DNA from 3 places in the Spiractinospora alimapuensis genome. Region 2 is predicted to be linked to each of the others. Evidence: predicted binding sites of a transcription regulator. Region 2 holds the regulator's gene; each other region holds the start of a gene.
What was found. Region 2 encodes HrcA, which represses chaperone genes, less so after heat shock. Its sites were predicted from a motif close to TTGGCACTCTCNNNNNGAGAGTGCCAA; they were not measured.
Positions count from the first base shown of each region.

Region 1: groES (co-chaperone GroES) is a predicted target of HrcA. The motif match lies at 3,454-3,480, and genes of this name have one in related genera.
Region 3: groL (chaperonin GroEL) is a predicted target of HrcA. The motif match lies at 6,687-6,713, and genes of this name have one in related genera.

Region 1 is NZ_CP072467.1:4,271,523-4,282,266, forward strand. Features, by position in the region: gene J4H86_RS20000 (hypothetical protein) at 1-1,678, opposite strand, end outside; gene J4H86_RS20005 (class I SAM-dependent methyltransferase) at 2,038-3,381, opposite strand; gene groES (co-chaperone GroES) at 3,608-3,922, shown strand; gene groL (chaperonin GroEL) at 4,088-5,707, shown strand; gene shbA (RNA polymerase sigma factor ShbA) at 5,935-6,672, shown strand; gene guaB (IMP dehydrogenase) at 6,818-8,308, shown strand; gene J4H86_RS20030 (GuaB3 family IMP dehydrogenase-related protein) at 8,388-9,488, shown strand; gene J4H86_RS20035 (lytic transglycosylase domain-containing protein) at 9,680-10,591, shown strand; gene J4H86_RS20040 (glycerol-3-phosphate dehydrogenase/oxidase) at 10,715-10,744, shown strand, end outside.
Region 2 is NZ_CP072467.1:1,666,932-1,677,675, forward strand. Features, by position in the region: gene ybeY (rRNA maturation RNase YbeY) at 1-356, opposite strand, end outside; gene J4H86_RS07715 (PhoH family protein) at 392-1,435, opposite strand; gene J4H86_RS07720 (histidine triad nucleotide-binding protein) at 1,538-1,894, opposite strand; gene J4H86_RS07725 (SigE family RNA polymerase sigma factor) at 2,145-2,684, shown strand; gene J4H86_RS07730 (hypothetical protein) at 2,684-3,292, shown strand; gene J4H86_RS07735 (16S rRNA (uracil(1498)-N(3))-methyltransferase) at 3,570-4,301, opposite strand; gene dnaJ (molecular chaperone DnaJ) at 4,308-5,438, opposite strand; gene hrcA (heat-inducible transcriptional repressor HrcA) at 5,493-6,506, opposite strand; gene J4H86_RS07750 (DUF3097 domain-containing protein) at 6,637-7,464, shown strand; gene J4H86_RS07755 (DUF4870 domain-containing protein) at 7,785-9,461, shown strand; gene J4H86_RS07760 (DUF4870 domain-containing protein) at 9,490-9,990, shown strand; gene hemW (radical SAM family heme chaperone HemW) at 9,983-10,744, opposite strand, start outside.
Region 3 is NZ_CP072467.1:3,291,948-3,302,691, forward strand. Features, by position in the region: gene J4H86_RS15185 (DUF6194 family protein) at 771-1,238, opposite strand; gene J4H86_RS15190 (MerR family transcriptional regulator) at 1,300-2,010, shown strand; gene J4H86_RS27455 (hypothetical protein) at 2,119-2,469, opposite strand; gene J4H86_RS15200 (LURP-one-related/scramblase family protein) at 2,541-4,055, opposite strand; gene J4H86_RS15205 (phospholipid scramblase-related protein) at 4,202-4,792, opposite strand; gene groL (chaperonin GroEL) at 4,894-6,522, opposite strand; gene J4H86_RS15215 (MoaD/ThiS family protein) at 6,908-7,186, opposite strand; gene thrC (threonine synthase) at 7,252-8,520, opposite strand; SAM riboswitch class I at 8,533-8,673, opposite strand; gene J4H86_RS15225 (alpha,alpha-trehalose-phosphate synthase (UDP-forming)) at 8,848-10,296, shown strand; gene J4H86_RS15230 (adenylosuccinate synthase) at 10,501-10,744, shown strand, end outside.

The DNA.
Region 1 (10,744 bases), 2.6 Mb from region 2:
CGTCACGGCCGGGACGCAGGAGCGCCTCGGCGAGGGCCAGCATGGTCTCCTCGAGCGCCGCGAGGCGCTTGGTGATGTCGTCGTGCGACGTCTCGACGGCGTCGCTCACCGTCTCCTCGAACTCGTGCCGGTCGGGACGACGGCGCAGCTCCTCCAGCAGTGGGTCCAGCGTGTCGCCCAGGCGGCGGTCCAGCCCGTCGAAGCGGTCGGAGTGGTCAACGACCGGCCGGTCCTCCAGGACGCTGAGCCGCCGGTGCACCTCGCTGACCTCAAGCGTGGCGGGCAGTTGGCCCAGGCGCTGGCTGAGGGACTCCAGCCGGTCGTCCAGCGCCTCAAGGCGGCCGTCCACGCCCTCGAAGTGCCCGTGCACGCCCTCGAACTTGCCCTCGATCCCGCCGGTACGACCGTCGAGACCGTCCAGCCGGCCATTCACCGCGTCGATCTTGCCTTCCAGGCCCTGGAAGCTGCCCTCCCAGTGGCCCTCGAAGGTGTCCACGCGCTCGCTGAGCTTGGTCATCGCCGTCTCGAAGTTGGTGCTCAGCGATTCCCGGACCCGCTCGGTGCGGTCGGTGATCTCGGTGAGGTGCTGGTCGACCCGCGTTCCCACGGCCTCGCGGTCCTGCTCGAACCGTTCGGTGAGGGCCTGAGCGGAGGCATCCACCATCTCCCGCACCTCGGTGATCCGGGCCTCGGTCGACTCCGTGAGTCGCGCGACCGCGGAGGAGGCTTCGCTGACGACCGCCTCGAGTGCGTTTCGCTGCTCGTCGGAGTGGGTCGTGAGCGCCGTGACGTGCTCGGAGATCGCCGTGGCCAGCGAGTCGTGCCGGTGGTCGGTGTGCTGGCGCAGTTCCGCGCGGGCGACGTCCAGCTTCTCCCCGAACTCGGTGCGCAGCTCGGCGATGGAGTTCGCCATGTCGCCGGCCCGGCTCTGGGTCTCGGTGGAGAGCGTGGTCAACGCGTTGCTGGTGTCGCTGACCGCGGCGGTGACCTCGGCGTGGTTCTCCTCGGCCTGGGTGGTGAGACGCTGGGCGCTCTGGTCCACCTTGGCGGTGAGCTCCTCGTGCCGCTCGTCGGCGCGGGCGGTCGTGGCCTCGTGCTGTTCCCGCGTCCGCTCGCTGAGGGCGGAGAGGGAGGACTCCAGCGCGGTGGCCCGCTCGGTCAGGGCCTCGACCGCGGTGTCGAGCTGCCCGGCCCGGGCCTCCAGCGTGCTCTGGAGGGTGTCGACCCGTGAGGTGAGGGCCTCGAGCTGGTCGGCGGTGCGCTGGTTGGCCTCGGTGATGGTCTCCAACCGGCCCAGCGCCGTGTCGAGGTTCTGGGTGACGCCGTCGATTCCGCCGCGCATCGCCGGAAGCTCCGACAGCGGCGCGATACGTTCACCGACACGGTCAATGTGCTCGGCGAGGGTCTCCGCCCATTCCGGGGGCCGACCAGTGAGTTCCTCCAACTGCCCCTGAACGGTGGTCACCGCCTGGGCGAGTGCGGAGAACTCGCGCTCCCGAAACTCGCGCAGCAGCCACTCCACGCCTTCGAGGCGCTGGCGCATCTCCTCGGTGACGGCGCCCTGCGACTGCTGTTCGGAGAGCTGGTCCTGCGCGGCGCGGGAGAGAAGATCCCGCATTCGGTCGGAGATCCCGGTCTGTTCTCCCCCGTTGAGGAAGTTCTGATTCAGGTGGTCCACCGAGGTGCTCCTTTTCGGTGTTGCGCCTCCCACCCACCGGGCTCACGTGGATGGGTGGATCGATCGCCGCCCGGAGGGCCGTTCCGGGGCGGAGGCTCCATGACGCGCGCATCCCTGGGGGGTTCCCTGCGGCGCGATGTGGAGGCGGTTTTTCCGCGCAGCCCAGACCAGTGTGCTGGCACGGACATTCCCAACCGTGAAATCGGTCGGGCACGGACAGTCTAACGATAGGAGCCCGGTGCGATCAGAAGAGGTGACAATGCCGAAATCGGAACGGGGCCACCCATCAAGGACCGGAATGCATTTTTGGTACCTCTCGAATGCCGCTTCCGCGCCCAGACGGGGACAGCTCTCGTCCGCTAAACCGTCGTGACCTCGTCACACAGGATGCTGATTGGTCGATCGCCGACACGCGTCAGGACAACGACGACGGAATTCGGGCCGTCGACGCGGAGCGAAGCGCGCAACTTGTCCACATCCGCGGCGAAGCCGCGTTTCTTAATCGTTACTGTTCCGGCGTGCCGCTCACGCAGCGCCGCGCGCAGCCGTTTGACGGAGAACGGCATGACCGCCGTCACCGCGAAGGCGCGGCACAGGGGCGTGTCCACCAGGGCGTCACCCGTGATGTAGGCGATCCGTGGGTCCAACAGGGCGCCGTCGACCACGGCCGCGGCCTCCGCGACGAGACCCGCGCGGATCACCGCGTCGTCCGGTTCGTACAGGAACCCCTTCACCTCCGCGACCGGCGGATCGCCGAGGGTGGGGTCGGCCGTCAGGGTGACCGGTGCCGAGTCGGCGTCCGGCTCCGCGTGGGAGAGGGGGGCGGAGAGATCGAGGGCGTCCGCCGATCCCCTCTCGGAGAGGAGGGTCGCCCTTCGCGTGCCGTCGCTGAGCGAGCCGAACCACAACGCCGCCTCCTTGAGGTCGCCGTCGACCGAAATCCATTCGGCCCCAGTACCGGGTGGAACCAGGTCGTGCGCGATCCCGGGGGCGACCTTCACACAGGCGCCGGGTGCCGCGTGGGCGAGCGTGAGCACCGTGTCCCACGGTGGGGAGTAGGAACGGGGGTCGAAGACGCGTCCTCGAGCCGCGCGTCGGGCGGGGTCACAGAACACGGCCGCGTAGCGCTCGGCCAGTTCCTCGGGGCGTCGCGCCAACGCCGTCACGTCCCCGAGCTCCACCGCGCCCCGGGCGTCGAGCTCCAGCGCGTCCACGTTGGCCCGGGCGACCTCCACCGTCAGCGCGTCACGGTCCACGCCCCGCACGGTCACGCCGGCCGAGGCGAGCGCGAGCAGGTCGGCGCCGATCCCACAGGCGAGATCCGCCACCGGGCGGGAGGGGTCGCCGAGCAGCGCCGCGACGCGTCGGGCCCGGTAGCGCGCCACCGACCCCCGGGTGGCCTGCTCCAGACCGTTCGGGGTGAAGTACAGGCGGCGGGCCAGCGGTCCCCACTTGCGTTCCCCGCGGCGCCGGAGCTCGTCCTGGGTCAGCGCCGCACCCACGAGGTCGGTGACGGGGACGGGCAGGGGCGTGGCCCACGTCTCGACGGCGCGACGCGCCCGCGCCGCACGACGCAACGGATCGTCGGAGTCCCGACCGTGCTGGTCGTCGAGCCAGGTGAGGAGCTCCTGCCCAACCGGTGTACGCAGTGCGCGGAACGCGTCGATGGCCTCGCGCTCCGCCTCATCAGTTCCCGCTTCCACCTGCGTGTTTCCTTCTCTGCTCGTTCGTCTTGGCCGTTTGACTGAGGCTTTGGGCCCGGCTACTGTTCCGTATTGGCACTCTCGGGTGTTGAGTGCTAATAGCGACGAGGCTGGTCTGGCACCCGCGACGACAGGCCGCCGTGGTCGCCCCTTTTGTGCATGCCTTTCGTGAATGTGCATCGTGAGAACAGCAACGTGTGATTAGCAACTGAAGGGGGAGGTCACCGTGTCGACCGCCACCGCTAACAAGACCGTACTGAGGCCACTGGACGACCGCGTCGTCGTCAAGACCCTGGAGGCCGAGCAGAAGACCGCTTCCGGCCTGGTCATCCCGGACACCGCCAAGGAGAAGCCGCAGGAGGGCGAGGTCCTGGCCGTGGGCCCGGGTCGCCTGGACGACAGCGGCAAGCGCGCCGAGATGGACGTCAAGGTCGGCGACGTCGTCCTGTACAGCAAGTACGGCGGCACCGAGGTCAAGTACAACAACGAGGACTACCTCGTGCTCTCTGCCCGTGACCTGCTCGCGGTTGTCGAGAAGTAGTAACAGGGACCCACGGTTCTTGTAGGGCGTCCGTCCCGGCCGGCAGCGTGCCGGGCGGGACGGACGTGTTTGTGACCGCTTTCTGACCGCCTCCCGGCGCACGGTCCGCACAGGGCCGGACCGCGCCGAGGCGCCCCGAGCCGCATTGAGAACACGAGGACGACAATGCCGAAGATCCTGGAATTCGACGAGGGAGCCCGCCGGTCGTTGGAGCGAGGGGTGGACCGCCTCGCCGACACCGTGAAGGTCACGCTCGGCCCGCGCGGCCGCAACGTGGTGATCGACAAGAAGTTCGGCGCGCCCACGATCACCAACGACGGTGTGACCGTGGCGCGGGAGGTCGAACTCGACGACCCCTACGAGAACCTGGGCGCCCAGCTCGTCAAGGAGGTCGCGACCAAGACCAACGACGCGGCCGGCGACGGGACCACCACCGCCACGGTGCTGGCCCAGGCCCTGGTCCGCGAGGGCCTGCGCAGTGTCGCGGCCGGCGCGTCGCCGATGTCGCTGAAGGCGGGGATCGACGCCGCGAGCGCCGCGGTCTCCGAGCACCTGCTGAACCAGGCGCGCGAGGTCGGCGAGCGGGCGGACATCGCCTACGTGGCGACGAACTCCGCCCAGGACCCGCAGATCGGTGACCTCATCGCCGAGGCGTTCGACAAGGTGGGCAAGGACGGTGTCATCACCGTCGAGGAGTCCCCCACCTTCGGTCTCGAGCTGGACTTCACCGAGGGCCTGCAGTTCGACAAGGGCTACATCTCGCCCTACTTCGTGACCGACTCCGAGCGCCAGGAAGCGGTGCTGGAGGACGCGCTGGTGCTGCTGGTGCAGAGCAAGATCTCCAACCTGCAGGACCTGCTTCCCCTCCTGGAGAAGGTCGTCCAGAGCAAGAAGCCGCTGCTGATCGTCGCCGAGGACGTCGAGGGTGAAGCCCTGGGTGCCCTGGCGCTGAACAAGATCCGCGGCGCGCTCAACGTCGCCGCGGTGAAGGCGCCCGGGTTCGGCGAGCGTCGCAAGGCGATGCTGCAGGACATGGCGGTCCTCACCGGCGGCCAGGTCATCGCCGAGGAGGTTGGCCTCACCCTGGAGAACGCCGACCTCACCACACTGGGCCAGGCCCGGCGCATCACCATCACCAAGGACACCACCACCATCGTCGACGGTGGCGGTTCGGAGTCCGAGGTGGAGGACCGCGTCCGCCAGATCCGCAAGGAGATCGAGGCGACCGACTCCGACTGGGACCGTGAGAAGCTCCAGGAGCGGCTCGCGAAGCTGTCCGGCGGCGTGAGCGTCCTGCGGGTCGGCGCGGCCACCGAGGTGGAGCTCAAGGAGAAGAAGCACCGCCTGGAGGACGCGATCTCCGCCACCCGCGCGGCGATCGAGGAGGGCATCATCGCCGGCGGTGGCAGCGCGCTGGTGCACGCGGCCAAGACCCTGGATGGGCTCGCCGTCGACGGTGACGACGCCGCCACCGGTGTGCGGATCGTGCGTCGGGCGCTGTCGGAGCCGGCGCGGTGGATCGCCGCGAACGCCGGCGCCGAGGGCTACGTCGTCGTCTCCAAGATCGCCGAGAGTGACGGTCAGGGGTACAACGCGGCCACCGGCCAGTACGTGGACATGCTGAGCCAGGGCATCACCGACCCGGTCAAGGTGACCCGCTCCGCCGTCCAGAACGCCGCGTCCATCGCGGGCATGCTGCTCACGACCGAGGCGCTCGTCGTCGACAAGCCCGAGGACGAGGACGACGCCGCTGGTCACGGCCACGGGCACGGCCACGGCCACTGACAGTCGTCCGGGGAATCCGCGTGTCGTGCAACGCGGGATGCGGGGTTCCCGGGTATGACAGGAAGAGCCGCGTTTCTCCCCGGAAACGGGGAGAGGCGCGGCTTTTGTGTGATCTGGTCCTGGAATGTGATCATTCTGTTGTCCGAATTCGTGCCAGTCCGGTCCGTTCGGCAGGGCACACTGCGTGATGTGACGGATCGTCGAGGCGCTGCATCCGTGGCCTGGGATTGAGCCTGCGAACGGCGCCTACCGGACCGAACACCGCCGAGGCGGAGACCGCGGCGGCGTTCCCGCATGGCCATCGTGGCCAGGGCGGGGACCCCGGTCCACCCCGGCACCGTGGCCGAGACCGCTCCCGTGGCCCCGCCGAACCGGCGGACGGCGCCGCGACGTCGACCGGCCCGTTCGGCGACGAACTCACCCACCTCTCCACCCGGGCCCTCCAAGGGGACCTGAGCGCGGTGGAGCCCCTGATCCGTCTCGTGCGGCCGATGGTGTTGCGCTACTGCCAGGCGCGGCTCTCCCGAGCCGCGGGCGCCCCCCACATCTCCGACGACGTCGCCCAGGAAGTCTGTGTGGCCCTGGTCTCCGCGTTGCCCCGCTACCGCGACATGGGGCGGCCGTTCGCGTCGTTCGTGTTCGGCATCGCCGCGCACAAGGTGGCCGACGCCCTGCGTCGCCGGGACCGGGCTGACTGTCGGGGGCTGGCCGACTCGTTGCCCGAGATGGCCGACGTCGGGCCCAGCCCCGAGGAGGCGGCCGTACGCGGCGACGAGGGGGAGCGAGTCCTCAGCCTGTTGCGGGCCCTGCCCGACGTGCAGCGCCGCCTGGTCGTGCTGCGCGTCATGGTGGGATTGTCCGCCGACGAGACCGGTAGCGCCCTGGGAATGTCGGCCGGCGCGGTGCGGGTCGCGCAGCACCGTGCGCTGGGCCGGTTGCGTGAGATGGCCCGCACTGCGGTCTAGAGGGCCCCAGGTCCGTACTTTTCACCACGTCAGGCCCGCGCGTCCCCCTAGACTGAAACACACAGCGCCCGTTCGTGGCCCATCCGCGGTTGGAAGGAGGAACGGCGCCAGGACCGCCCTCTCGTGGGTCGGCGCCGAGGACCCAATGACCCAGCACATCGACAGCGACGCGAAGTTGCTTCCGCCCGGTCTCACCTATGACGATGTCCTGCTGGTCCCCGGGTACTCCGATCTCGCCCCCGGTGAGGCGGACACCACCACGCACCTGACGCGCAACATCACCCTGCGGATGCCGCTGGTGTCGGCGGCGATGGACACGGTCACCGAGGCCCGCATGGCGGTCGCCATGGCGCGCCACGGCGGCGCCGGTGTGCTGCACCGCAACATGGACATCGAGGAGCAGGCCGCCCAGGTGGACCTGGTCAAGCGCTCCGAGGCCGGGATGATCACCAACCCGGTCACGTGTTCGCCGGACGACACCCTCGCCGACGTCGAGCGGATCAGCGCGCACTACCGGATCTCCGGCGCGCCGGTCACCGACGCCGAGGGCATCCTCGTCGGCATCGTCACCAACCGCGACATCCGCTTCGAGGACGACACCACGCGCTCCGTCCGCGAGGTGATGACGCCGATGCCGCTGGTCACCGCGCCGGTGGACGTCGACCGGGACGAGGCATACCGGCTGCTGCGCGCCAACAAGGTCGAGAAGCTGCCGTTGGTGGACGCGGCCGGACGGCTGCGCGGGCTCATCACCGTCAAGGACTTCACCAAGAGCGAGAAGTACCCGGACTCCACAAAGGACGCCGACGGCCGCCTGGTCGCCGGGGCCGCCGTGGGGGTCGGGACCGAGTCCGAGCGCCGCGCCCACACCCTCGCCGAGGCCGGGGTGGACTTCATCGTGGTCGACACCGCGCACGGCCACTCCCGCGTCGTGCTGGACATGGTCGCCAAACTCAAGGCGAACACGCGGGTGGACATCGTCGCCGGCAACGTCGCCACCGAGGCGGGCGCGAAGGCCCTGATCGACGCCGGCGCGGACGCGGTGAAGGTCGGGGTGGGGCCCGGCTCGATCTGCACCACCCGGGTCGTGGCCGGAGTCGGCGCCCCCCAGGTGACCGCGATCATGCGCGCCGCCGAGGCCTGTCGCGCCGCGGGCGTCCCCCTCATCGGCGACGGCGGGCTGCGCTACTCCGGCGACATCGCCAAGGCGATCGTCTCGGGCGCGAACTGCGTCATGTTGGGCGGGTTGCTGGCCGGAGTGGAGGAGAGCCCCGGCGAGCTCATCTTCATCAACGGCAAGCAGTACAAGGCCTACCGCGGGATGGGATCGCTCGGCGCGATGCGTGGCCGCTCCTACTCCAAGGACCGCTACTTCCAGGCGGACGTCGCCACCGAGGAGAAACTGGTGCCCGAGGGCATCGAGGGGCAGGTTCCCTACCGGGGCCAGTTGGGCGCGGTGGCGCACCAGTTGATCGGTGGCCTGCGCCAGTCCATGTGGTACGCGGGTACCCGCACCGTTCCCGAGCTCTTCGAGCGGGGACAGCTCATGCGGATCACCACCGCGGGCCTGCGCGAGAGCCACCCACACGACATCCAGATCACGACTGAGGCCCCGAACTACGACGGGCGTCGCTGACCGGGGGTTTCCCCCGCGCCGTTAGACTCGCTCCGGCAATGTGAGCGGCCTTGAAGAGGAGAGTAGTGCGTTGAGCCAGGTGGATATCGGACTCGGCAAGCTCGGACGGCGGGCCTACCGCCTCGATGAGATCGGCATCGTCCCGGCCCGACGCACCCGCGACCCCGAGGAGGTGTCGATCACCTGGCAGATCGACGCCTACCGCTTCGACACCCCCATGGTGACCAGCCCGATGGACAGCGTGGTCTCCCCGGCCACCGCGGTCGCCATCGGTGAACTGGGTGGCCTGGGTGTCCTCGACCTCGAGGGCCTGTGGACCCGGTACCAGGACCCGGAGCCGCTGCTGGCGGAGATCGCCGAGCTGGACGACGAGGCCGCGACCCGTCGCTTGCAGGAGATCTACGCCGCCCCCATCCGTGAGGAGCTGATCGGCCAGCGGATCGAGGAGATCCGTTCCGCCGGGGTGGTGACCGCCGCGCGGCTCTCGCCCCAGCGGACCGCCGAGTTCCACAAGGCCGTCATCGAGGCCGGTGTCGACCTGTTCGTCATTCGTGGCACCACGGTGTCGGCCGAGCACGTCTCCGGCCGGGCCGAACCGTTGAACCTCAAGGCGTTCATCTACGACCTCGACGTCCCCGTCATCGTGGGCGGCTGCGCCACCTACACCGCGGCGCTGCACCTGATGCGGACCGGCGCCGCGGGCGTGCTGGTGGGCTTCGGCGGGGGCGCGGGCCACACCACGGACCGGGTGCTCGGCGTCGCCGTGCCGATGGCCAGCGCGATCGGGGACGTCGCCGCCGCGCGGCGCGACTACCTGGACGAGTCGGGTGGCCGCTACGTTCACGTCATCGCCGACGGCGGTATGGGCAACAGCGGCGACATCGCCAAGGCGTTGTCGTGTGGTGCGGACGCCGTGATGGTGGGCTCGCCGATCGCCCGCTCGGCGGAGTCGCCGGGCCGTGGATACCACTGGGGCAGTGAGGCGCACCACGACGAGCTGCCGCGTGGCCAGCGCGTGCACGTGGGAACGGTCGGTTCGCTGCGGCAGGTCATGAACGGGCCCGCCTCCACCAGCGACGGCACCATGAACCTGATGGGTGCGCTGCGGCGCACCATGGCGACCGCCGGCTACAGCGACCTCAAGGAATTCCAGCGCGTGGAGGTCGTGGTCGGCCCTTAACCGGCGGCCGCGAACTCGCGCGAATCATCCCCGATCCACCCACCGGAACCGCCTGCCTGGGGTTCCGGTGGTGCCATAACCCAAACGTTCTCCACTGCGTCCACTGACAGGGGCGTGGCCCTCGTCGTGCCCTGGGAGCTTGGAGTACTTTGGTTCTGTTCGTCTCCCCCCGACCCTGAGGCTGAGCCGTGGTGACGAAGCGCGCTGATGTGACCCCCGAGTCCGACACCCCCACCGCCGCTCCCGTGTCCTGGAAGACCGCGGTGGGCGCCGTCGCCGTCACCGTCGCGGTGGCCGGCGGAGTCGTCGCTCTCGTCGCCGGCACGATGGACTCGGCGGTCACACCCCCCACGCCGCCCGGCGCGCTGGAGGCCGCCGGATCGGTCTCCACGATGCCGGACGAGGACCAGTCCAGCGCGGCGGTCGCCGAACCCACGGCCGACGACGAGCCCACCGAAGATAGCGAACCCGAGCCCGAGGAGACCGACGAGGAACCCGAGGTCGAGGACGAGGGGGACGACGCCGAACCGCCGCCGATGGAGGCGGACCCCGTGTGGCTGGACGACGTGGCCGACCGGACCGACATCCCGCGCCGCGCGCTGGAGGGCTACGCCAACGCCCAGCTTCTGCTCGCCGAGGAGAACCCGAGCTGCCAGGTCTCCTGGCCCACCCTCGCCGGGATCGGCTGGGTGGAGTCCCGGCACGGGACGTACGCGGGCGGGGAGATCGGGCCGGACGGAAACACCACGGTCGACGTCATCGGCGTCCCGCTGAACGGCGGCCCCGGGGTCGCGCGGATCCCCGACTCCAACGACGGGGAGATGGACGGCGACACCGAGTGGGACCGCGCGGTCGGCCCGATGCAATTTATCCCCACGACCTGGGAACAATGGGGAACATCAGCCGACGCAAAGGGCCAACCCGATCCGCACAACATCGATGACGCAGCGTTCAGTGCCGCACGGTACCTGTGTGCTCAGGGACGCGACCTCACCGACGATGACGACTGGTGGGAAGCGATCATCTCCTACAACCGTTCCGAGTCCTACGCGAGGGACGTGCTCGACACAGCGAACGAGTACGTGACCGCAGCGGAGGACTGACCGGCGGTTCTGGTTAGCCTGGTGCGGACCGCTACAGCGGCCACGACGAATGACGGCCGGGAAAGTTGGGAAGCCGTGGCAAACTACTTGGGACCCGAACAGCGATCCGCCGCGCTTGGCGCGATGTCCGAGCAGGAACTGGATGTCCTGGTC
Region 2 (10,744 bases):
AGGATGCCGTGGGTACACAGCAGGTCCAGCTCCGCCTGGACCGAGTGGCCGGCCTCGGAGGCCTGCCGTTCGGCGACCTGCGGGCAGATGATCACGTCGCCCAGGACACCAGGGTCGGACGGAGCCGTGAGACTGCCCGGACGGAGTTCGTCCATCGGGAAGGAGAGCACGTCGGTGGGACCGGACTCGTCCATCCACCGCACGTGCAGCTCCGCCATCGGCTCCTCGTCCATGAGGATCACCGACAGTTCCGCCAAGGGGTGGATCCGCAGCTCGTCCAGTACGTACCGCGCGAGTTGGGAGAGGCGTGCCTCGTCCGTGTCGACCGCGGACTCGTTGGCGACCTCGATACTCATTTCCACGTGCTCCATCGTGACTCGTTCCCCACGACTCACCGGGCTCCGGAGTCGCGGGGCCGCCCGCGCCCACGCCGGCTGTCCCCGTCGGCCGTGTTGCGCTGGTCGTAACGACCGTAGGCGTCCACGATGGCGCTCACCAGCTTGTGCCGCACGACGTCGTGGCTGGTGAGGCGGCAGAAGGCGATGTCGTCCAGCCCCTCGAGGATATTCTCGATCGTCCGCAGTCCGCTCGCCTGGCCACCCGGAAGGTCGACCTGGGTGACGTCACCGGTCACCACGATCTTGGAGTCGAACCCGAGACGGGTGAGGAACATCTTCATCTGTTCCGGGGAGGTGTTCTGTGCCTCGTCCAGGATGATGAAGGAGTCGTTCAGCGTACGACCACGCATGTACGCCAACGGCGCGACCTCGATCGTTCCGGACTCCATCAACTTGGGGATGGAACCGGGGTCGAGCATGTCGTGCAGGGCGTCGTAGAGGGGCCGCAGGTACGGGTCGATCTTCTCGTAGAGGGTGCCGGGCAGGAAACCGAGCCGCTCCCCCGCCTCGACCGCCGGGCGGGTCAGGATGATCCGGTTGACCTGTTTGGCCTGCAGGGCCTTCACGGCCTTGGCCATCGCCAGGTAGGTCTTCCCCGTTCCGGCCGGCCCGATGCCGAAGACGATGGTGTGGGCGTCGATCGCGTCCACGTACCGCTTCTGGTTCAGTGTCTTCGGGCGGATGGTGCGGCCACGCGCGGACAGGATGTTCTGTGTGAGCACGTCCACCGGACGCGTGGTGGCACCGCTCTCGGCGTCGGGTTCCAGCATCCGCAGCGAACGCTCCACCACGTCCGGGGTGACGTGCGTCCCGTTCTTGACCAGCTCCAACAACTCCTCGATGAGACGGGTGATCCGCGACGTCTCCTCGGGTGGTCCACTGAGGGTGATCTCGTTTCCGCGGACGTGAATGTCACCGGAGAAGGACTGTTCGACCGTCCGCAGCAACTCGTCGCCCGAACCAAGGAGCGCGACCATCATGTGCTCCTCCGGAACGACCACCTTGACCTGGGTTCCGGCTTGCGTTGACTCGCTCATAGTCCGACCACGGGGGTCGTCCATCCCTTCTCCACGCGTTGGGTACGCGCCCCGCGCCCCTCGACTCTAACAACGCCTACGGCCCACACGATTATGCCGCGCTCACCCGGGCGGCCAGGTCAGGGAACGGCCTCCCAGCACGTGGCCGTGCACGTGGAAGACCTCCTGTCCCGCCGCCGGCCCCGTGTTGAAGACCAGCCGGTAGCCGTCGTCGGCGACGCCGTCGATCCGCGCCACCTCTCCGGCCACTCGAGCGATCGCGTCCATCAGCCCTCGGTCGGCCGAGCCCGCGGCCGCGGCCGTCGGAAAATGCTCCCTCGGAATGACCAGAACGTGGGTCGGAGCCTGCGGATTGATGTCCCGGAACGCGACGATCTCGTCGTCCTTGGTGACAATGTCCGCCGGAATCTCCCCAGCGACGATCTTGCAGAACAGACAGTCCGCGTCCCGCTGTGCCACGGGCACCCCCTCCCACCGGAAACCAGCGAGACCATCATGCCGGATCGACGGCGGAGTCCGCGACGTGAAATCCGAGGTGACCCGACCGACCGGATACGGTCGCACAGAGTTTTCAACGCGTCGCCCGCGAGCTACGGTGGCTGAGCTGCCCTGTCCGCTCGCGCGGCCATACGGTCGCCACCGTGAGTGAGTGAGTCGTTATCTGATGCCCTTTCGTAAACCGAACGACAAGGGCCCGCGTCAACAAGACGTGACTGAAACCATCGTTGCGGACGTTCCTGCGGCTACGGTGTCGGTCGTGTGGGATGCCGATCAAGCCGTCACCCAGCTATACAGCCAGCACTATCGACCGCTGGTACGGCTGGCGGCCCTGCTTGTCCGGGACTTCGCCACGGCCGAGGAAGTCGTGCAGGACGCGTTCGTCGCCATGCACGGGGCGTGGCGCCGCCTCCGCGACCCGAACAAGGCCCTGTCCTATCTGCGCCAATCCGTCGTGAACCGGGCTCGTTCCGTCCTCCGCCACCGGGCGGTGGTCGAGAAGTACGCGCCCAAGAGCATGCCCGACGCGCCGAGCGCGGAGTACGGGGCACTCGGGGAGCTCGAACGCACCGCCGTCATCGACGCCTTGCGCACGCTACCCACACGACAACGCGAAGCCATCGTCCTGCGATACTACGGGGACTTCTCTGAAGCCCAGATCGCCGACGCGATGGGCATCAGCCGCGGTGCGGTGAAAAGCCACACCGCGCGTGGCATCGCCGCGCTACGCGGGGTTCTGGAGCAAACCTGATGAGTGGACACTTGGACGACAACGAGGAGCGCCGGCTCCGGGAGATCCTCCGAGCCGAGGTGGATCACGTCCAACCCGCCGGGGACGGACTCCAGAAGATCCAGGAACGCACCGCCCGACGCGGGTTCTCCTGGCTGACATGGCTGCGTCCGGCCGCCGCGGTCGCGGGCGCGTTGGCGATCGTGGGCTCCGTGCTCTTCGGAGCGCCGGCCCTCCGCGAGCAGGTCGCCCCGGCGAACAACGACGAGGCCGGCCCCGTGGCGACGCAGAGCGAGACGACGACCGACGACGAGGAGGCGACGGCACCGACCGACGCCCCCGAGAGCGATCCCGCCGACCCGACCCCCGAGGGCGGGGACACGACACCGGCCGAGGAGGAGCCCACCACCACCCCCGAGGAAGGGGAGGAGGGCGACACCGACCCGACCGTCCTGGAGGACTGCCCCGCACCCGAGGACGACCCGACACTCGTCGCGTCCCCGTCCGACCGGCCCAACGCCGACGGTGACATCCCGGATCACTGCTTCGACGACTCCGACGACGGCACCCCGGACCAGGACACCGAGCCGACGCAGAACACGCCCGTCCCCCTGCCCGGCCGGGAGTAGCCGCCGGACCGTCGGCGTCGCGCGGAGGTCCGGCCCGGTGTCGACCACGGGGCGCTCAGTTCGCGGGACACACGTGGACGTGGGACGGGCCGTGAACGCGCTGGTCCTGGGGGCTCGGGGCGAGACCACGTCGGCCCGACGACTGGGTGTTCCCCGCCGCGGAACTCCACGGTCCGTGTGGTCCGTGTGGTCCGTCCCGTCACTGGCGCCGCGCGGGAAACACCGCGGGCACCGTGCGGAGGTTCACCCCTGTCCCCCGAGCACCGAGCCTTCGGTGTCACCACCGGCCGCAGCGGGCCTGCAGCACCGAGAGGGCGGCGACACCGGCGGTGGAGGTGCGCAGGACCGAGGTCCCCAGGGCGACGCGTTGCGCACCGGCGTCGGTGAACGCTGCGAGTTCGGTGTCGGTGAACCCACCCTCCGGACCCACCACGAGCACGACCTCGCCACTGGTCGGCGGGGTCACCTCCGTCAGGCGCCGTGACGCGTCCTCGTGCAGCACGAGCGCGAGCGTGGCCGACCGCAGCGAGTCCACCACCGACTCCATGCGATACAGGTCCTCGACGACGGGCAGGTGTGACCGCCGTGACTGCTTGGCGGCCTCGCGGGCGGTGGCGCGCCACTTCGCGGTCCCCTTGGCCGCGCGCTCGCCCTGCCACTTGGCGATGGAACGTTGCGCCTGCCACGGAACGAGTCGGTCCACCCCCGCCTCCGTCATCAGCTCCACGGCCAGTTCACCGCGGTCGCCCTTGGGCAGGGCCTGCACCACGGTGAGTCGGGGCTCGGGAGGGATCTCGTTCCATCGGTCACGGACCGCGAAGACGACGGTATCGCGGCCGACCTCGATGACCTCGCAGCGCGCTCTGGCGCCCTCGCCGTCGGTGAGGTCGACCGTCTCGCCCACGGCGATCCGCCGGACGGTGGCCGCGTGCCGTCCCTCCTTACCGGCCAGTGTCACCCGGTCGTGGGACAGCGTTTCGGTGTCGGTCAGGAAGAGTGGCGCGGTCACGTGCCCCTACCGTGTGGGATTGAAGGCTTCACGCAGCCGCGAGAACAGCCCCGAACCGCCCGGGCTGAGCTTGCCGGGCACGTGCTCCTCGCCCCGCATCTCCGCGAGCGAGCGCAACAGCTTCTCCTGCTCGTCGTCGAGCTTGGTCGGGGTCTCCACCGTGACCTGGATCAGGAGGTCGCCGCGGCCCGGAGCGTTCAGGTGCCGGATGCCCAGACCCTTCTTGCGGATCACGTGACCGGACTGCGTCCCGGGACGCAGGTCGATCTCCTCTTCGCCGTCCAGTGTCTCGATGGGAACGATCGTGCCCAACGCGGCGGCCGTCATGGGGATCTCGATGGCACAGTGCAGGTCGTCACCGTGGCGTTCGAACACCGCGTGTGGGCGCTGCACGATCTCCAGGAAGATGTCCCCGCGTGGACCGCCGTTGGGTCCGACCTCACCCTCACCGGCGAGCTGGATCTGGGTACCGTCCTCGACCCCGGCGGGAATCTGCACGGTACGGGTCACCCGGTCACGGACGCGACCCTCCCCGGAGCAGTCCGCGCAGGGGTCGGTGACGACCGTGCCCATACCGGAGCACTGGGGGCAGGGGCGGGTCGTCATCACCTGGCCGAGGAAGGAACGCGCGACCTGCGACACCTCGCCCCGCCCCGCGCACATCCCACAGGTCTCCCGGTGGGTCCCGGGCGCGGCACCCTCACCGGAACAGGTCTCGCACCGTACCGCGATCGGGAAGGTGACCTCCTTGGTCACCCCGAACGCGGTCTCGGCGAGGTCCAGCTCGACGCGAACCCGGATGTTGCGGCCGCGGCGGCGGTCCCGCGCGGTCCGGCCGCCGTTGCCCCCACGACCGAAGAAGGCGTTCATGATGTCGTCGAAGGGGAATCCGCCCGCGGCGCCGAAGCCGCCGCCGCTGGGGGCGAACGGGTCGACACCAGCGTCGTGCATCTGGCGCTTCTCCGGGTCGGACAGGACTTCGTAGGCCTGCGTGACCTGCTTGAAGCGCTCCTGCACGGCCGGATCGGGGTTCACGTCCGGGTGCAGTTCACGTGCCAGCCGACGGTAGGCCTTCTTGATCTCCTCCTTGCTCGCGTCGCGACGCACACCGAGGATCTCGTAATAGTCTCTGGACACTAAAGGCTCCGACGCTTCCCGCTGGTTGACTCTGACTGTCGCTGAGGCATCGACTCACTGCTGGGCAAGGATCTGCCCCACGTACCGTGCCACCGCACGCACCGCTCCCATCGTGCCGGGATAGTCCATCCTGGTCGGACCGACGACACCCAGCCGGGCCAGGGAACTGTCCCCCACGCCGTAACCGGCCGACACGATGGACGTCGTCTGGAATCCCTCGTGGGGGTTCTCCGCCCCGATACGCACCGTCAGCATAGACGGGTCGCCCGCCTCACCCAGTAAACGAATCAGGACGACGTGTTCTTCCAAGGCCTCCAACAGATCCCGCAGATTGCTGGAGAAATCGTCGGCCGCGAGGTTGGCCGTGCCACCGAGAACGATCTTCTCCTCGTTGCGTTCGACGAGGGTCTCCAGCAGAACGCTGAGCACCGCGCTCAGGAGGGGACGTTCGCTCGGCTCCACCTGCGCGGGAAGCTGGTCCACGGCCTCGGGCACGTCGTTGAGCCACCGGCCCACCACCGCGGTGTTCAGCATCGTGCGTACGTGGTCGACCGCGGACTCCTCGGCCTCCTCCGGTACCTCGATGACGCGCTGTTCGACCCGACCGGTGTTGGTGATCACGACCATCATGACGCGGCGCGGCGCGAGCGGGACCAATTCGACGTGCTTGACCGAGGACTTCGTCAGCGATGGGTACTGCACGACCGCGACCTGCTGTGTCAGCAGGGAAAGCAGCCGTACCGTACGCATCACGATCTCGTCGAGGTCGATCGCCCCGGAGAGGAAGGTCTCGATCGCCCGTCGTTCGGCTCCGGAGAGTGGTTTCACCGCCGAGAGCCGGTCCACGAAAAGCCGGTAGCCCTTGTCGGTGGGCACGCGTCCAGCACTGGTGTGCGGCTGCGCGAGGTAGCCCTCCTCCTCCAACGACATCATGTCGTTGCGGATGGTCGCCGAGGACACACCGAGAGCGTGCCTGTCGGCCAACGCCTTGGACCCGACGGGCTCGTTGGTGGAAACGAACTCCTCAACGATTGCACGCAGCACCGTGAGTTTCCTGTCGTCGAGCACGCTCACCCCCTCCTGGGCACCCGTTGGCACTCACTGCCCCTAAGTGCTAATCCTACGCGGCGCGGCCGATCAGTTCCCAATCGGTCCGACGGCGGATCGCCGACGACGGGTAAAATCCGGCGATGTGCGGATGAACGACCGGTACGGCGACGACGTCCTGGCTGGCAACTGGCGCCGGCCTCGGGCCGGACAGATACCCCAGGTGCCATTGGAGCACGAGCTGGTCGTGGAGTCGGCCATCGACGGATTCTGTGGAGCCGTCACCGGATGGGACCGCGGCAGCGTGACCTTGGAGGACCGACACCGTCGCGAGCGTGTGTTCACACTCGATCCGGCGGCGTTCCTCATCGACGGCCGCCCCGTGACACTCGTCCAGCCGGTCCACGCCCCCAGCGCCCCCGTCCGCACCGCGTCGGGGTCGCTCGCCGTCCCCGACGCTCCGGCCCGGGTGGCGCGGGAGAGCCGGATCTACGTGGAGGGAACCCACGACGCGGAGCTCCTGGAACACATCTGGGGCCACGACCTCCGCGTGGAGGGTGTGGTCGTGGAGCCGCTCGGCGGCGTCGACGACCTACCGCGCCTGGTCACCGAGTTCGGTCCCGGCCCGGGACGACGGCTGGGTGTCCTGGTCGACCACCTGGTCCCGGGCTCCAAGGAGGCGCGCATCGCCGCTCAGGTCGCCCACCCCCACGTGCTGATCACCGGTCACCCGTTCGTCGACGTGTGGGCCGCGGTGCGCCCCTCGGCGGTGGGGATCCAGGCGTGGCCCGACGTTCCCCGCGGCCTGGACTGGAAGACCGGGGTTCTGCGCGCGCTGAAGTGGCCGATGGAGCAACACGAGGCGTGGCGTCATATCCTGGGTAGCGTTCGTGGCTACGGGGACCTTGAGCCCCAGCTTCTCGGACGCGTCGAGGAGCTGATCGACTTCGTCACCGACCTCGACGGCTCGGGGTCCTAGGACGACCCGACACCCCGGGCCTGGCCGGCCCCACGCCACGCCGCGGGCGGCCACGCGGCACAGCCGCGCCGAACACACCAAACGCCATAGGCCGCGCAGCGCAGGACGATGTCACGTCGTGTTCGCCAACGGCGGATCGCCGAGTGACACCGCCACCGCCGGACTCCCGCTATTCGCGAGGGATTCGCCATAGGGTGGGACGGTCGTGGCGCGGCTGAGAATCCGCGTCCGAAGGGGCATCATGATCACCGTGGTTCCGCGCAACCACGCGGCAGCAGAGGCCAGAGCAGGGATCCGTCGACCACGCCCGAGGATGACCGTTGACTGAAACACCAGCCGACAGACCAGGAGAACGGCCGGAGGACGAGGGCGGTCACCACCAGCCCAACGGGGACCATCCGCCCCCGACGGGTCCCGGTGCCTACCAGCCGCAACCGCCGTACCCCGGCCAGCCGCCCTACGGCCAGCCGCCGCAGTGGAACCAGCCCGCGGGCGACCCCGGGTACGGACAACACCCTCCCCAACAGCCCGTGTGGGACACCCCCGCGGGACCCGGGGGTCACGGGGACCAGGGTCACCCGGGGGCCGGCTATCCGCAGGGGTACGGGCCGGCCGCACAGCCGCCACCCGGACCTCCCGGAGGTCCCGGCCAGCCCCAGCAACCGGGACAGCCCGGTCAGCCGGGATACCCGGGGCAGCAGCCCGGTTGGGGGCAGACCCCGCCGAACCCGCCGACCGGTGAGCAGCCGTCCTACGGCCAACCACCGCGGTATCCCACGGGTGGGCAACCCGCGCACCCCGCGCCGTACCCGACCGGTGGTCAGCCCGCCCACCCGGCACCCCCGCCTCCACCACCGCAGTACGGCGGCTATCCGCAGGAGCCGGGGCACCCGAGCGCGCCTCCACCCGGACAGCCCTACTCGCCCTACGATCGGCAGCCCCAGTGGGAACAGCCCGCCGGGCCTCCTGGCGGTCAGCAGTACCCCTCACCACCCCACGGTCAGCCCAGCTACCCCGGACACCCTGGTCCCCCCGGGTGGCCGAGCGGGTCGCCCGGACAGGTGGACCCTCGGACCCCCCAGGCGTCCCCGGGCAACGCGGGAGCGTGGGACCCGGCGAGCGGTTCCCCCAGTGGTGGGTACGCGGGGTGGCAGAGCGGCGGACACAGCGGTGGGCAGCCCCCCTGGGGTGAGCCGTCACAGGCGTCCGGACAGCCCCCGCAGTCCCACCCACCGGAGGAGCCGGCACGGCCGGACGTGCCCGGGTCCCAGGGACAGCCCGGGCCCTTCGACGACCGACCCACGTCGGCGCCGTGGGACCAGCCCGCCGGCCAGTCCGGACCGTTCGGCGTCTCGGCCGAGTCCGGTATGCCTGACGACACCGGACAGTCGGGCCAGCCCGACCAGCCGGGGGCCGACGGTCCACAGGGGGAACCGGGACAGCCGGCGCCGACCGGTCCACCGACGGGCGAACAGCCTTCGTACGGGATACCACCACACGCCGCGTCCCCCTACGGTGGGGAGCAGGAACCGCCTCCGGGCCAGGGTGCGGTACCCGACGTCCCCGGTTACATGCCGGCGCCGGGCTACCCGTCGCACGGAGCTCCCGGTCCCTACGGGGCCGCGGAGGACACGCACGCGCACAGTTCCCAGGACCGGACCCTGTCGATGGTCGCGCACCTCGGCGGTGTCATCCTGTCGTGCTTCGGCTGGCTGCCCGCCCTGATCGTCTTCCTGGTCGGGCGGAGCGGGTCGCCCTTCCTGCGCGGTCACGCCACGGAGGCGCTGAACTTCCAGATCACACTGCTCATCGCCTACATCCCGATGTGGCTCTTGTACCTCGGGCTCGGGGTGTTCGCTCCGGCGCAGTCGCCGATCGGCTCCGTGCTCATCGCCGTGGTGTGGGCGGTCGGCATCGTCTTCGGCATCCTTGGCGCCATTCGGGCCGCGCGGGGCCAGCTCTATCGCTATCCTGTCGCGGTGCGTATCGTGAAGTAACCGAGAGTCGCGTACCCGAGGAGGGGTCATGGGGGGTCATGACGAGGAGTGGGAGGACGACACTCCCCCTGATTCGAACGGCCGTCCCGGCCCCTCCTCGCGGGAACCGGGTCCTTCCGACCGGGCGGGCGGCGATCCGGGTGACGGCGGTACCGACGAGTCCCCGGACGGTTCGGACGAGTCCGCGCCCGGCGCTCCGGAACGACGGACACGGGTCGACGAGCAGTTCCTCGCCGTCGTGTGCCATGTGGGCGGGCTTCTGCTCAGCGTCGTGGTTCCGTTGGTGGCCTACCTGCTGAAGCGGGAGGAGTCCGCGTTCGTACGGCACCACGCGACCGAGGCCCTCAACTTCCAGATCACGGTCCTGGTCGCCGGCGCGGTGGCCATGGCCCTGACCGTCTTCCCCGTCGGGATCCCGCTGCTGGTGGTCGTGGTTCTCGTGGACTTGGTGCTCTGTGTCCTGGCGGCGCTTGCGGGCAACCGAGGCGAGTGGTACCGCTATCCCGTCAGTCTGCGGCTGGTCACGTAAGGGATCGGACGACGGCGTCGCCGAAGAGCCGCCCACGTCGCGTCAGTACGGCACGTCCCGCCACGAGCGCGTCGGCCTCGAGCAGACCGTCGGCGACGGCGGTGCGCGCGGACCGTAGGCCCTCGTCTGTCAGGAGCTCGGTCGGGCACCCCTCGGCCAGGCGCAACCGCAGCATGACGTGCTCGAATCGCCGCTCCGCCTCGGTCAACACCTCCCGCGCCTCGGCCGGGCTGACGCCCTCGGCCAGTCGACCGGCGTAGGTGGCGGGGTGTTTCACGTTCCACCACCGAGTGCCCCCGACATGACTGTGCGCGCCTGGACCGACCCCCCACCAGTTGCCGTTGGTCCAGTACAGCGCGTTGTGGCGGCAACGCGCCTGGGGGCGGGAAGCCCAGTTCGACACCTCGTACCACGTGTATCCCGCCTCGGTGAGGATGGCGTCGGCGGCGAGGTAGCGCTCGGCTTGGGCGTCCTCGTCCGGTGCGGGCAGCACGCCCCGTCTCACCTGGGTGGCCATGCGGGTCCCGGGTTCGACGATCAACGAGTAGGCGGAGATGTGGTCCGGACCCGCGTCCACGGCGGCGCGGACCGACTCCTCCCAGTCGGCGTCGGTCTCACCTGGCGTGCCATAGATGAGGTCCAGGCTGACGTGCTCGAACCCGGCCTCCGTCGCCCACCGCACACTGTCGAGCGCGCGGCCCGGCGTGTGGTGCCGGTCCAGCGTGGCCAGGACACGACTCTTGGCGCTCTGCAT
Region 3 (10,744 bases), 1.6 Mb from region 2:
GCGCCCGCCCCCGATCACGCCAGCGGAACCGGCACGACCAGAAGGAGAACCCACGGCGACTCCGCAGACGCGACGTGACTCCACCAGGTGCGGCGAGGCTTCGAACCCGGGCCCCGGCGCCCGAACATCGTGCCGCGCCTGGGGACTCTCCCGGCGACTCGGGGCCTGTCCCGAGCTGGTCACATTGAGGACAGGCGGACGGAACCGGCCGCTTTCCACCGTCGCCCCGACGCGAACGGCGCCCCCCCAAACGGACGCACTCCACACTCGCACCGGCTCGGTGGACTGGCTGGCTGGCGCCCGAACGCCCGACGGGACGGTCCGGCGCGGATCGACCCTTTGCGCGGTGCGGAGCGGAGTTCGGACGACCCTCTCACCTGGGCATGCCGCGCACGAGGTGCGGCTCGTCGTCACCACCGCTCGCATCGGTGCGCGCCCCCCACCGGGCACAGGGGACGAGCGAACACCGGCGGTCGAGGTGACCACGGCTCCCTGCCATCACGTCGGGGTCGCTCCGACGGCGGCGGACGAACGCGCGGCGAACGGAGGCACTGGTCGCTCGCTGATGCCCCGCCTACCCCCAAGGGGCAGTCGGGCGCGCCCCAGTCGTGGCGGGGATGACCGGCGGCCGGCGGCCCATCTCCCCTCCCGCTCGGGGCGGAGCGTGTCGGGCGACGTGCGGCACCCGGTCGGTGTGGTGGTGGGGGCGGAGTCCGACCATTGTGGGAGGCGTGCTCCCCGGGTCGTGGTGCGGCCCGGGGAGCACGGGGTCACTGTGGGGTGTCACGACGGTGGAAGCGGCGTCGGGCTTGGTCGTGGGCGGACTGGAGCAGCTCCACGACGGCCTTGGCGGTGTCGGCTCCGGGGTTGACGACGGCCACCCAGCCGTTCCGGGCGTACAGCGGGTGGGGGACGATCACGTCGGCCGCGCTGGCGTCGGTTGGGGATGGTGTCGCGTCCTTCGGCTCGGCGTTCACCCAGCGGCGGTACGCGGCGGAGCCGACCCAGATGTTGAGCCGAAAGGTGTCGGGCCGATCCAGGCGGGACGCCACGTCGTCCGGATAGTCCTTGGTCACGATCGTCGCGAACGGTTGGGTTCGCGGAATGACACCGTCAGGCGCGTAGTAGAAGAAGGAGTCTCCCCAGGCGACCTCGGGTGTATCGTCTCCGGGCTGGGGTCGCAGCGTGAGCACTCCGTCCATGCCGGCGATGAACCGGATGAGTTCCTGTTCGGTCATACCTCCAGCGTGAACCTGAAGTGCATGTGGAGACTTACGCCCGTCGATTGGGGGAAGAACCGTGCGAAGTCTCAACTCAGGGCTACGGACCAGCGACGTGGCCCGCGAGTCCGGGTACTCCGTGCAGCAGATCCGGGATCTGGAGCGTCACGGTGTACTCCCGGTGGCGTCGCGGTCCCCCTCCGGATATCGCTCCTACGACTGGAACCACGTGAGCGCCGCCCTCGCGTACAGGGCGTTCGCCGCCGCGGTCGGTCCCGCGGAGGCGAAGGGCATCATGCGTGCCGCCGTTCGCGGCAGGTCCGTCGAGTTGGTGGAACGCCTGGACAGCGCGCACGCCACACTGCACCGGGAACGGCAGGACCTGCGACTCGCCCGACACGCCGTCGCGACGATCACCAACGAGCCGATCGACGCTCCGCGTCCCTCGGATCTCATGACGATCTCCGAACTCGCCGACGCGCTGGGGGTCCGCCCCTCCACCCTGCGCCACTGGGAGACCGAGGGGCTGATCAGCCCGCGTCGCACCGGCCCCCGCGCGGCGCGTAGCTACGCTCCACGGGACGTCCGCGACGCGCGGATCGTGCACCAACTGCGAGGCGCCGGCTACCGGGTGCCCACGCTCCGGGAACTGATGCCCCGGCTCCGACACACGCAGCGATGGGAGGAGGTGACCCGGGCGTTGGCGGCGCGTGAGACCACCCTCAACGCCCGATCGCGAGAACTGGTTCGGGCCGCGGCGGCCCTCGACTCCCTGCCCGTGTGGAAATAGCCCCGCGGTAGCGAGTGGAAGTGCGCGTTCACCCGCTGGACGCGCACTCACTCCGACGGGGGTGGAGAAATCCCGTTGGGGGGAGGGCGGGCAGGGGAAGGGACGCGGTCAGATCGCGGGGAGGCCGCCGAGGACGACCGTGAAGCCGGCGATCAACCAGGCCACGAGAGAGTAACCGAGGGTCTGCGCACGCAGGTCGGAGCGTTCGCGCAGGGACGGCAGGACGAACGCCGCGACGAACAGGACCAGCGCCAGGACGCCGGGGATAAGCGACGCCAGCGCGAACAGACTCATCTGGTCCAGACAGCTCTGCGTCGGATAGTCACCGCAGAAGATCCGCACTCCCCACCCTCCAAAAGCGGCCCACAGCCACACCGACACAACGAGAACTCCGGCGACCACGAGAGCGACGGAGTAGAGCTCCCACCGGCCACCGGACCATATCCGGCTACCGCGCATACCGTGGACCTACCCGCGGCGGTTCAGGGAACGCCCCAGGTAGACCCACGTTATGTCAGGGCCGCGGTCGCCTAGCGCTTGCGGCCACCGCCGCCACGGCTCCCGCCGCGGCTGCCGCCACCACCACGGGACCCGCCGCTGCGACGACCACCACCGCCGAGGCCGCCACTCCGGCGGCCTCCGCCACCACCTCCTCCGAAGAGGCCACCACCGGAACGACCACCGCCGCCGCCGAAGAGTCCGCCGCCACCGGAGGAACGTCCCCCGCCGGACGAACGTCCGGCACCAGAGGAACGTCCGACGCCGAAGCCGCCGGCGCGCCCACCCGAGGGGCGGCCACGCGGCGTCGGGGCACCGAAGCCTCCCCGGCCCCCGCTGGCCTGGCCGCGTGGCTGCGGCGAGGCACCGCTCGCGCTCCGGCGGGCGGCGACCCCGGGAGGGCCGCTCCGGGCCCCGGAGGCCTGTCCGCGCGGTCCCGCGCCACTGGCCGATCGACGCGCGGCGACTCCCGGCCCGCTCCGCGCCGAGGACGACCGACCGCCGACACCGGCGCCGAACTGCCCGCCGGGCGTCGACCCACCCGGGCGCGGTGCGGCGCGGGAGCCGCGGCGCGCGACCCCGTCGTTACCGCGCCGGCTACCCGACGGCCCACCCCGCACCACGCCACCGGACCGGGCCGCGGCGGGCCGACCGCCGGCCTTGCCCGCCACCGGTCGACCGGCGACCCGCGGCGCGGGGCGGAACCCGCCCCGGCGCACCTGCGGCCGGTATCGGACTCCCGGCCGGGGACGGTAGTAGCCGCCGCCCACGTAACGTCCGGAGCGCCACCGGGGCCCATAGCGGCGGGTTCCGTGGAAGCGCCCGCCGTAGTAACGGCGCCCGTACCAACGCGGACCGTAGTAGCCGAAGTATCCGTCCCAGCCGTGACGCGGGCCCCAGAACCCCCGGCGGTCGTAGAAGAACGGGTCGCCCGACCACATGTTCGAGTGGCCGAAGGCGTAGAAGCTGGAGTCACGCTTGAAGTCGTGCAGCAGCACGTCGATCGTGACGGAGCTGGCGACCACGAGGAGGCGCAGCCACTCGTCGGGATCGTAGTGGAACTGCAGGGAGTACCGGTCCTCGACGTTCCACTGCCCGCTGAACAGACCCGTGTACTGCTTGTCGATCTGTGCGACCGGCTGACCGTGCCCGTCGAACACCTGGAACTGCCAGTTGCCCCAGTCGCCCTCGATCCGTCCGATGTTCTGGCCGTGGGCGTCCTGGAGCCAGAATCGGGAACCCGCGAAACGCACGTCCTGCACGATGCAGCCGACGGGGCCACCGTGCGCGTCGGTGACGAAGATGTTCGGCAGACCGTTCTGCCACGGCTTGTCGAGGACCAGGATGGGTTCGCCTTCGGGAGAGAAGAGGCCGAACCGGTGCGGACGGTACCGCCCACCACCCCCGAGGAACTGTGCGGTGGGCATCAACTCCCGTACGTGTGCCGTGGGATAGCCGTTCCCGTCGTACACGTTGTAGTGGCTGTCCGGCATGAGCCGGCGCGGCTGCTCAACCATGAGCACAGGGGAGCCGTAGAGATTCTCCATGGCAACTCTTTTCCGATTTCGCAGCACCGCCAGGGGGTGACGGCACAGAGGGGTTCCGCGAACACGGCAGGTTCACCGTACACGCACCGGGTACGACCACGGGGCTGGACCAGCACGGGGTCTCCCGCTCGCCTCGTGGTCCTGGGCTATCCCTCGTGGAGTACCAGGTCGATGACGATCGCGGAGGCGACCACCAGTGTCAGCAGTGGCTCGGGGAGGTCCAGGTAGCGCCTCCAGACGACGTAGGTGTCGGCCGTGGTGAAAACCTCGGCGAGCCCCTGCAGGCGACGGTTCACGCGACAGATCTCGTGCTGGTAGGCGTCGAAGATCTGGAAGTCGTGCGCGAAGAGGTCGCCCTGGATCGTCCCGAGGTGCTGTTGGTGGGCGTCCTTGAGGTGGAACTCCGCCTGCAACAACCGCAACTGTTGGTGGATCCTGCCGACGATCGACCCGTCGGGCGCCTGCACCACGGTGGAAGCCGCACCGAACGACCACTCCTTGTGGATGTAGAGGCGGGGTCGTTGCCACCCGTCGGACACGACGACGCGTCGTTGGTGGCTCGCGCCGGCGAGGGGGCCGATCACCCGGAACACCTGCATCGCGGCGTCCACGCCCACCTCGCGGACGTGGGCGACCTGACGGCCCCACTGGTCGTAGCAGTGGTATTCGCTGAGGGTACCGAAACCCCCTTGCGGCTGACGCACCACCAGGGGAACGGTCGTGAAGAAATCCTGCACGGCGACTTTGACGCTTCCACTGGGGGAATGGTTTCGCCGATCATACGACGATGGGCGACACCCCCACAGGGGTGCCGCCCATCGTGAGCGTGGGGGTGGGACTAGAAGTCCATACCGCCCATGCCACCGCTCGGGTCCGCGGCGGCCTTCTCCTTCTCCGGCTTCTCGGCGATAACCGCCTCAGTCGTGAGGAAGAGGCCAGCGATGGACGCGGCGTTCTGCAGCGCGGAACGGGTCACCTTGGTCGGGTCGATGACGCCGTCCTTGAGCAGGTCGGTGTACTCACCGGTCGCGGCGTTCAGGCCGATTCCCGGCTCGAGGTTCTTGACCTTCTCCGCCACGACGCCGCCCTCGAGGCCGGCGTTCTCGGCGATCTGCTTCAGCGGCTCCTCGATGGCGCGCCGCACGATGCCGGCGCCGATGGACTCGTCGCCGTCAACGTCCAGCTTCTCGAACGCCGGCCCGCCGGCCTGGAGCAGGGCCACGCCTCCACCGGAGACGATGCCCTCCTCGACGGCGGCCTTGGCGTTGCGCACCGCGTCCTCGATACGGTGCTTGCGCTCCTTGAGCTCCACCTCGGTCGCGGCACCGGCCTTGATGACCGCGACACCGCCCGCGAGGCGCGCCAGGCGCTCCTGCAGCTTCTCGCGGTCGTAGTCGGAGTCGGTCCGGTCGATCTCGCTGCGGATCTCGTTGACCCGGCCGGAGATGGCCTCGGCGTCGCCCTGGCCGTCGACGATGGTGGTGTCGTCCTTGGTCACGACGACCTTGCGGGCGCGGCCCAGCATCTCCAGCTCGGTGTTCTCCAGCTTGAGGCCCACCTCTTCGGTGATGACCTGGCCACCGGTGAGCACCGCGATGTCGGCGAGCTGCGCCTTGCGGCGGTCACCGAAGCCCGGAGCCTTCACCGCGACGGACTTGAAGGTGCCGCGGATCTTGTTCACGATCAGGGTCTGCAGCGCCGCGGACTCGACGTCCTCGGCGATGACCATCAGCGGCTTGCCCGCCTGGAGGACCTTCTCCACGATGGGAAGGAACTCGTTGTTGTTGGAGATCTTGGAGTTGACGATGAGGATGTAGGGGTCCTCAAGCTCCGTCTCCATGCGCTCCAGGTCGGTGGCGAAGTACGGCGAGATGTAGCCCTTGTCGAAGCGCATACCCTCGGCGAGCTCGAGCTCCAGCCCGAAGGTCTGGCCCTCCTCGACCGTGATGACGCCTTCCTTGCCGACCTTGTCCATCGCCTCGGCGATGATCTCGCCGATCTGGCTGTCGCCGGCGGAGATGGACGCGGTGGAGGCGATCTGCTCCTTGGTCTCGATGTCCTTGGAGAGGTTCGCGAGCTCCTCGCTCAGACGGCCGACCGCGGCGTCGATGCCACGCTTGAGGCCGATGGGGTTCGCGCCGGCGGCGACGTTGCGCAGCCCCTCACGAACCATGGCCTGGGCGAGCACCGTGGCGGTGGTGGTCCCGTCACCGGCGACGTCGTCGGTCTTCTTCGCGACCTCCTTGACGAGCTCGGCCCCGATCTTCTCCCACGGGTCCTCGAGCTCGATCTCCTTCGCGATGGAGACACCGTCGTTGGTGATGGTGGGGGCGCCCCACTTCTTCTCCAGAACGACGTTGCGGCCCTTGGGGCCAAGCGTGACGCGCACGGCGTCCGCGAGCTGGTTCATGCCGCGCTCAAGGCCGCGCCGGCCTTCCTCGTCAAACGCGATCAGTTTGGCTGCCATGAGACTGTTGGTCCTCCCGAGTACCGGGCTGGTTCGCAGTAGGTTCGAGCCGACGCCCGCGACGGACGACCCGACCTGTCCGACAACCCCTCTGCCGACGGTCGTGGCCTCGTCGCCCCGAGCCTGATGATTAGCACTCCAAAGCATGGAGTGCTAACGCCTTTTTAGCACTCCCCCCGGGCGAGTGCAAATGCTCCGGTGCCAGGCTACCGTCACGCGTTGGCACAGGTCATCCCCTGCGACCACCGCCCTCGACCCGGCGAGCTGGCAAAAGACGACGCCACCGAGAAGGGCCGAGAACAACGATCCCCTGGGGCGTCGACCCACGCGTGGTGGGAACCCCAGGGGATCGGAACAGCTCACCCTGTCCGGACGGATCGGCGGCTCAGCCCCCGGCGACGGCGGGGACGACGGACACCCGGCTGCCGGCGGGGGTCGCGGTCTCCACCCCTGAGGCGAAGCGCACGTCCTCGTCGCCGACGTAGACGTTCACGAAGCGCCGGATCTTGCCGGAGTCGTCGAGGATCCGCGCCGAGATCCCGGGATAGTTGGTCTCGAGGTCGGTCAGCACCTCGCGCAGGGTCGCACCGGACGCGGTTACCTCGGACTCACCACTGGTGTAGGTCCGCAGGATGGTGGGGACCCGAACGTTCACGCCGCTCATCGCTTCGTTACTCTCCTCGCTCGCAGCATCTGACTTTTGTTGACCGGTGTGTACCGGCGCGCCCGCTAGTGCGCCAGGCCCGCGTCCCGGAACGCCTCGAGGGACGGAGCGATGGTGGCGGACACCCCCGCGGTCGCCGCGTTGAGGGTCTTCAGCCCGTCACCGGTGTTGAGGACGACGGTTTCCTTGTTCGGGTCCAGCTTTCCCTCGGCGAGCAGACGTCGCAGCACGCCGGTGGTCACGCCCCCGGCGGTCTCGGCGAAGATGCCCTCGGTCCGGGCGAGGAGCGAGATCGAGTCGACGATCTCCTCGTCGGACACGTGGGACACGCACCCCCCACTGCGTCGGGCCACGTCCAACACGTAGGGCCCGTCCGCCGGGTTGCCGATGGCGAGGGACTTGGCGATGGTGTCCGGCTTCACCGGCTGCACCACGTCGTGCCCCGCCTCCCACGCCTTGGCCACGGGCGAACACCCGGTGGCCTGGGCCCCGAAGACGGTGTAGGGCGTGTCCTCGACGAGCCCCAGCTCGATGAGCTCGCGGAACCCCTTGTCGATCTTGGTCAGTTGGGATCCCGACGCGATCGGGATGATGATCTGCTCCGGGAGACGCCAGCCCAACTGCTCGACGATCTCGTAGGCCAGGGTCTTGGACCCCTCCGCGTAGAAGGGCCGCAGGTTGACGTTGACGAAGCCCCAGTCCTCGCCGGCGGGATCGCCGATGAGCTCGGAGCAGAACCGGTTGACGTCGTCGTAGCTGCCGTCGATCGCCACGACACGGCCGCCGTAGACGGCCGCCATGACGACCTTGCCCTCCTCCAGGCCGGCCGGGATGAACACGCAGGAGCGCAGGCCCGCCCGCGCGGCCGCGGCACCGACGGCGCCCGCGAGGTTGCCGGTGGAGGAGCAGGAGAGGGTGTGGAAGCCGAACGCGCGCGCGGCCTCCACCGCCATCGCCACCACACGGTCCTTGAAGGAGTGGGTGGGGTTGGCGGAGTCGTCCTTGACGTGCAGGGAACGCAGGCCCAACTCGGCGGCGAGCCGGTCCGCGCGAACCAGCGGCGTGAAGCCGGGAGCCATGTTGGGCCGGGAGGCGACGTCGGCCGGAACGGGAAGGAGGGACGCGTACCGCCAGATCGACGGGGGTCCACTCTTGATCGCGTCGATGGAGACGCCGGAGAAGTCATAGGCCACTTCGAGTGGCCCGAAACACTGCTCACACGCGAAACGCGGCCCAATCTCGTAACGCTCGCCGCACTCACGACACGAGAGAGCGGAGGCGGGTCCGAAGGGACGGGTGACGGTCGTGTGCGATTCGGTGGCGGTGATCGCCATGCGAGGCAGCTCCCCTCATCTTCCCCGTGGCCACCTTGACCACAGGCCGGAGTTGGCACCTGCCTCGGCCGCGTCCGCGTCATCGCGAACCTGTCAGCCAAGATGGTTGCCGGGGCTTCGTCGGGCCGGTCCCTCCACCCCTCTGGATGAGCACTATTCGGTTGTTATTTCTCCACACCTTAGCTGACGGGGCTGTAGCGTCACCAAAGTGGGGTACGCAGGACCATGAAACGGCACGACACGCAACCCGTGCACCCGTTGTCCCGTCATGCCGGGATAGCCTCGATTGACAAGACTTAGGCCGATGCGTGAGAGGTGGTCGCACACGTGGACAAGGCCCGAATCCTCGTCGCTTCAAACCGGGGGCCCGCGACCTTCACTCTGGACGAGGCATCGAAGTCCCCCCGCGCCCGTCGCGGCGGTGGGGGTCTGGTGTCCGGACTCAGTGCGGTCAGCGCGGACCCCGGGACCGAGACCCTGTGGGTCTGCGCGGCGTTAACCGAACTGGACCGGGAGGCCGCACGCAGCGCGCCGGAGGGGCGCCTGGACCTCGCGCACCCCGACCTCGGCGCCGGCCGGGTGCGCATGCTGGACATCGCGCCGCAGACCTTCGCCAACGCCTACTCCACGGTCGCCAACTCCGTGCTGTGGTTCGTGCACCACATGATGTACGACACTCCCACGAACCCGGCGTTCGACACCGACTTCCAGGGGGTGTGGGCGGACTACCGCGCCTACAACAAGGCGTTCTGTGACGCCCTGGCCACCGGTGCCGCCGAGGGCGCCAAGGTGGCCGTGCAGGACTACCACCTCGCCCTGGTTCCGCGTCTCCTGCGCGACCGGCGACCGGACCTGCGCATCACCCACTTCTCCCACACTCCGTGGGCGCCCCCGGAGTACTTCCGGATCCTGCCGACGGCGGTCGGCCGTGAGCTACTCGAGGGCATGCTCGGCGCCGACTACCTCGGTTTCCTCAGCCAACGCTGGGCCGACGCGTTCCTCGACTGCTGTGCCAGCGTCCTGGACGCCGACGTCGACCGCCGCGAGAGCACCATCCGCATCGGTGGCCGCGTCGTCCGCGTCGGCGTGCACGCGCTCGGCGCCGACGCCGAGGGGCTGAAGGAGCGGGCCGCCCAGTCGGACGTGGCGGAGCGGCGCCGCCTGCTCCAGGAGGCCGTCGGAGAGCGCAAGCTCATCGTCCGGGTCGACCGCACCGAACTCTCCAAGAACATCGTGCGGGGCCTGGAGTCCTACCGCGAGCTGTTGGCGACCCACCCGGAGTGGCACGGGCGCGTCGTGCACCTGGCCTCGGCCTACCCCAGCCGCACCGACATCACCGAGTACCGCGACTACACCGAGGCGGTCACACGGCTGGCCAAGGACATCAACGACGAGTTCGGCACCTCCGATTGGACTCCGTTGCTGCTCGAGGTCACCGACGACTACCCGCGCTCGCTCGCCGCGTACCAGATCGCCGACGTGCTGCTGGTGAACCCGATCCGGGACGGGATGAACCTCGTCGCCAAGGAGGGGCCGCTGCTGTCGGACAACGACGCCGTGGTGGTCCTCTCCCGGGAGGCCGGCGCCGCGGACGAGCTCGCCGACGACGCGCTGATGGTCAACCCCTACGACGTGACCGAGACCGCCGAGGCGCTGCACCGCGCGCTGATCATGCCCAGCGGCGAACGGGCACGGCGGTTGGAGCGGCTCGCGCACGCCGCCGCGGCTCTCCCGCCACAACGATGGTTCGCCGACCAGCTTCGTGCGCTCGGCTGACGCCCTGCCGCGATTCGCGGACGCCATCGCAGCAGGCCATCGCGATGGCCGAACCGAGGCGCGCCGGAGGCATCGTGTAGCCTCAATTCGCAAGGGCCCCTGGTGTGTTCTTGCGCCGGGGGTCGTTTTCGTGCCCCCCGACGTCGTAGCGACACACCATGGGCACCACGCCGGGAGACAACCAGAATGTTGAGGTAGTCACGGATGCCAGCGATCATCATCATTGGCGCCCAGTGGGGGGACGAGGGCAAGGGCAAGGCCGCTGACCTCGTGGGGAATCGCGTTGACTACGTGGTGCGGTTCCAGGGCGGAAACAACGCCGGGCACACCGTCGTGATCGACTCGGAGCACTACGCCCTGCACTCCCTGCCTGTTGGCGTGCTCTCGCCCGACGTCGTACCGGTCATCGGCAACGGCGTGGTCGTGGACCCCGCGGTGCTGTTCGAGG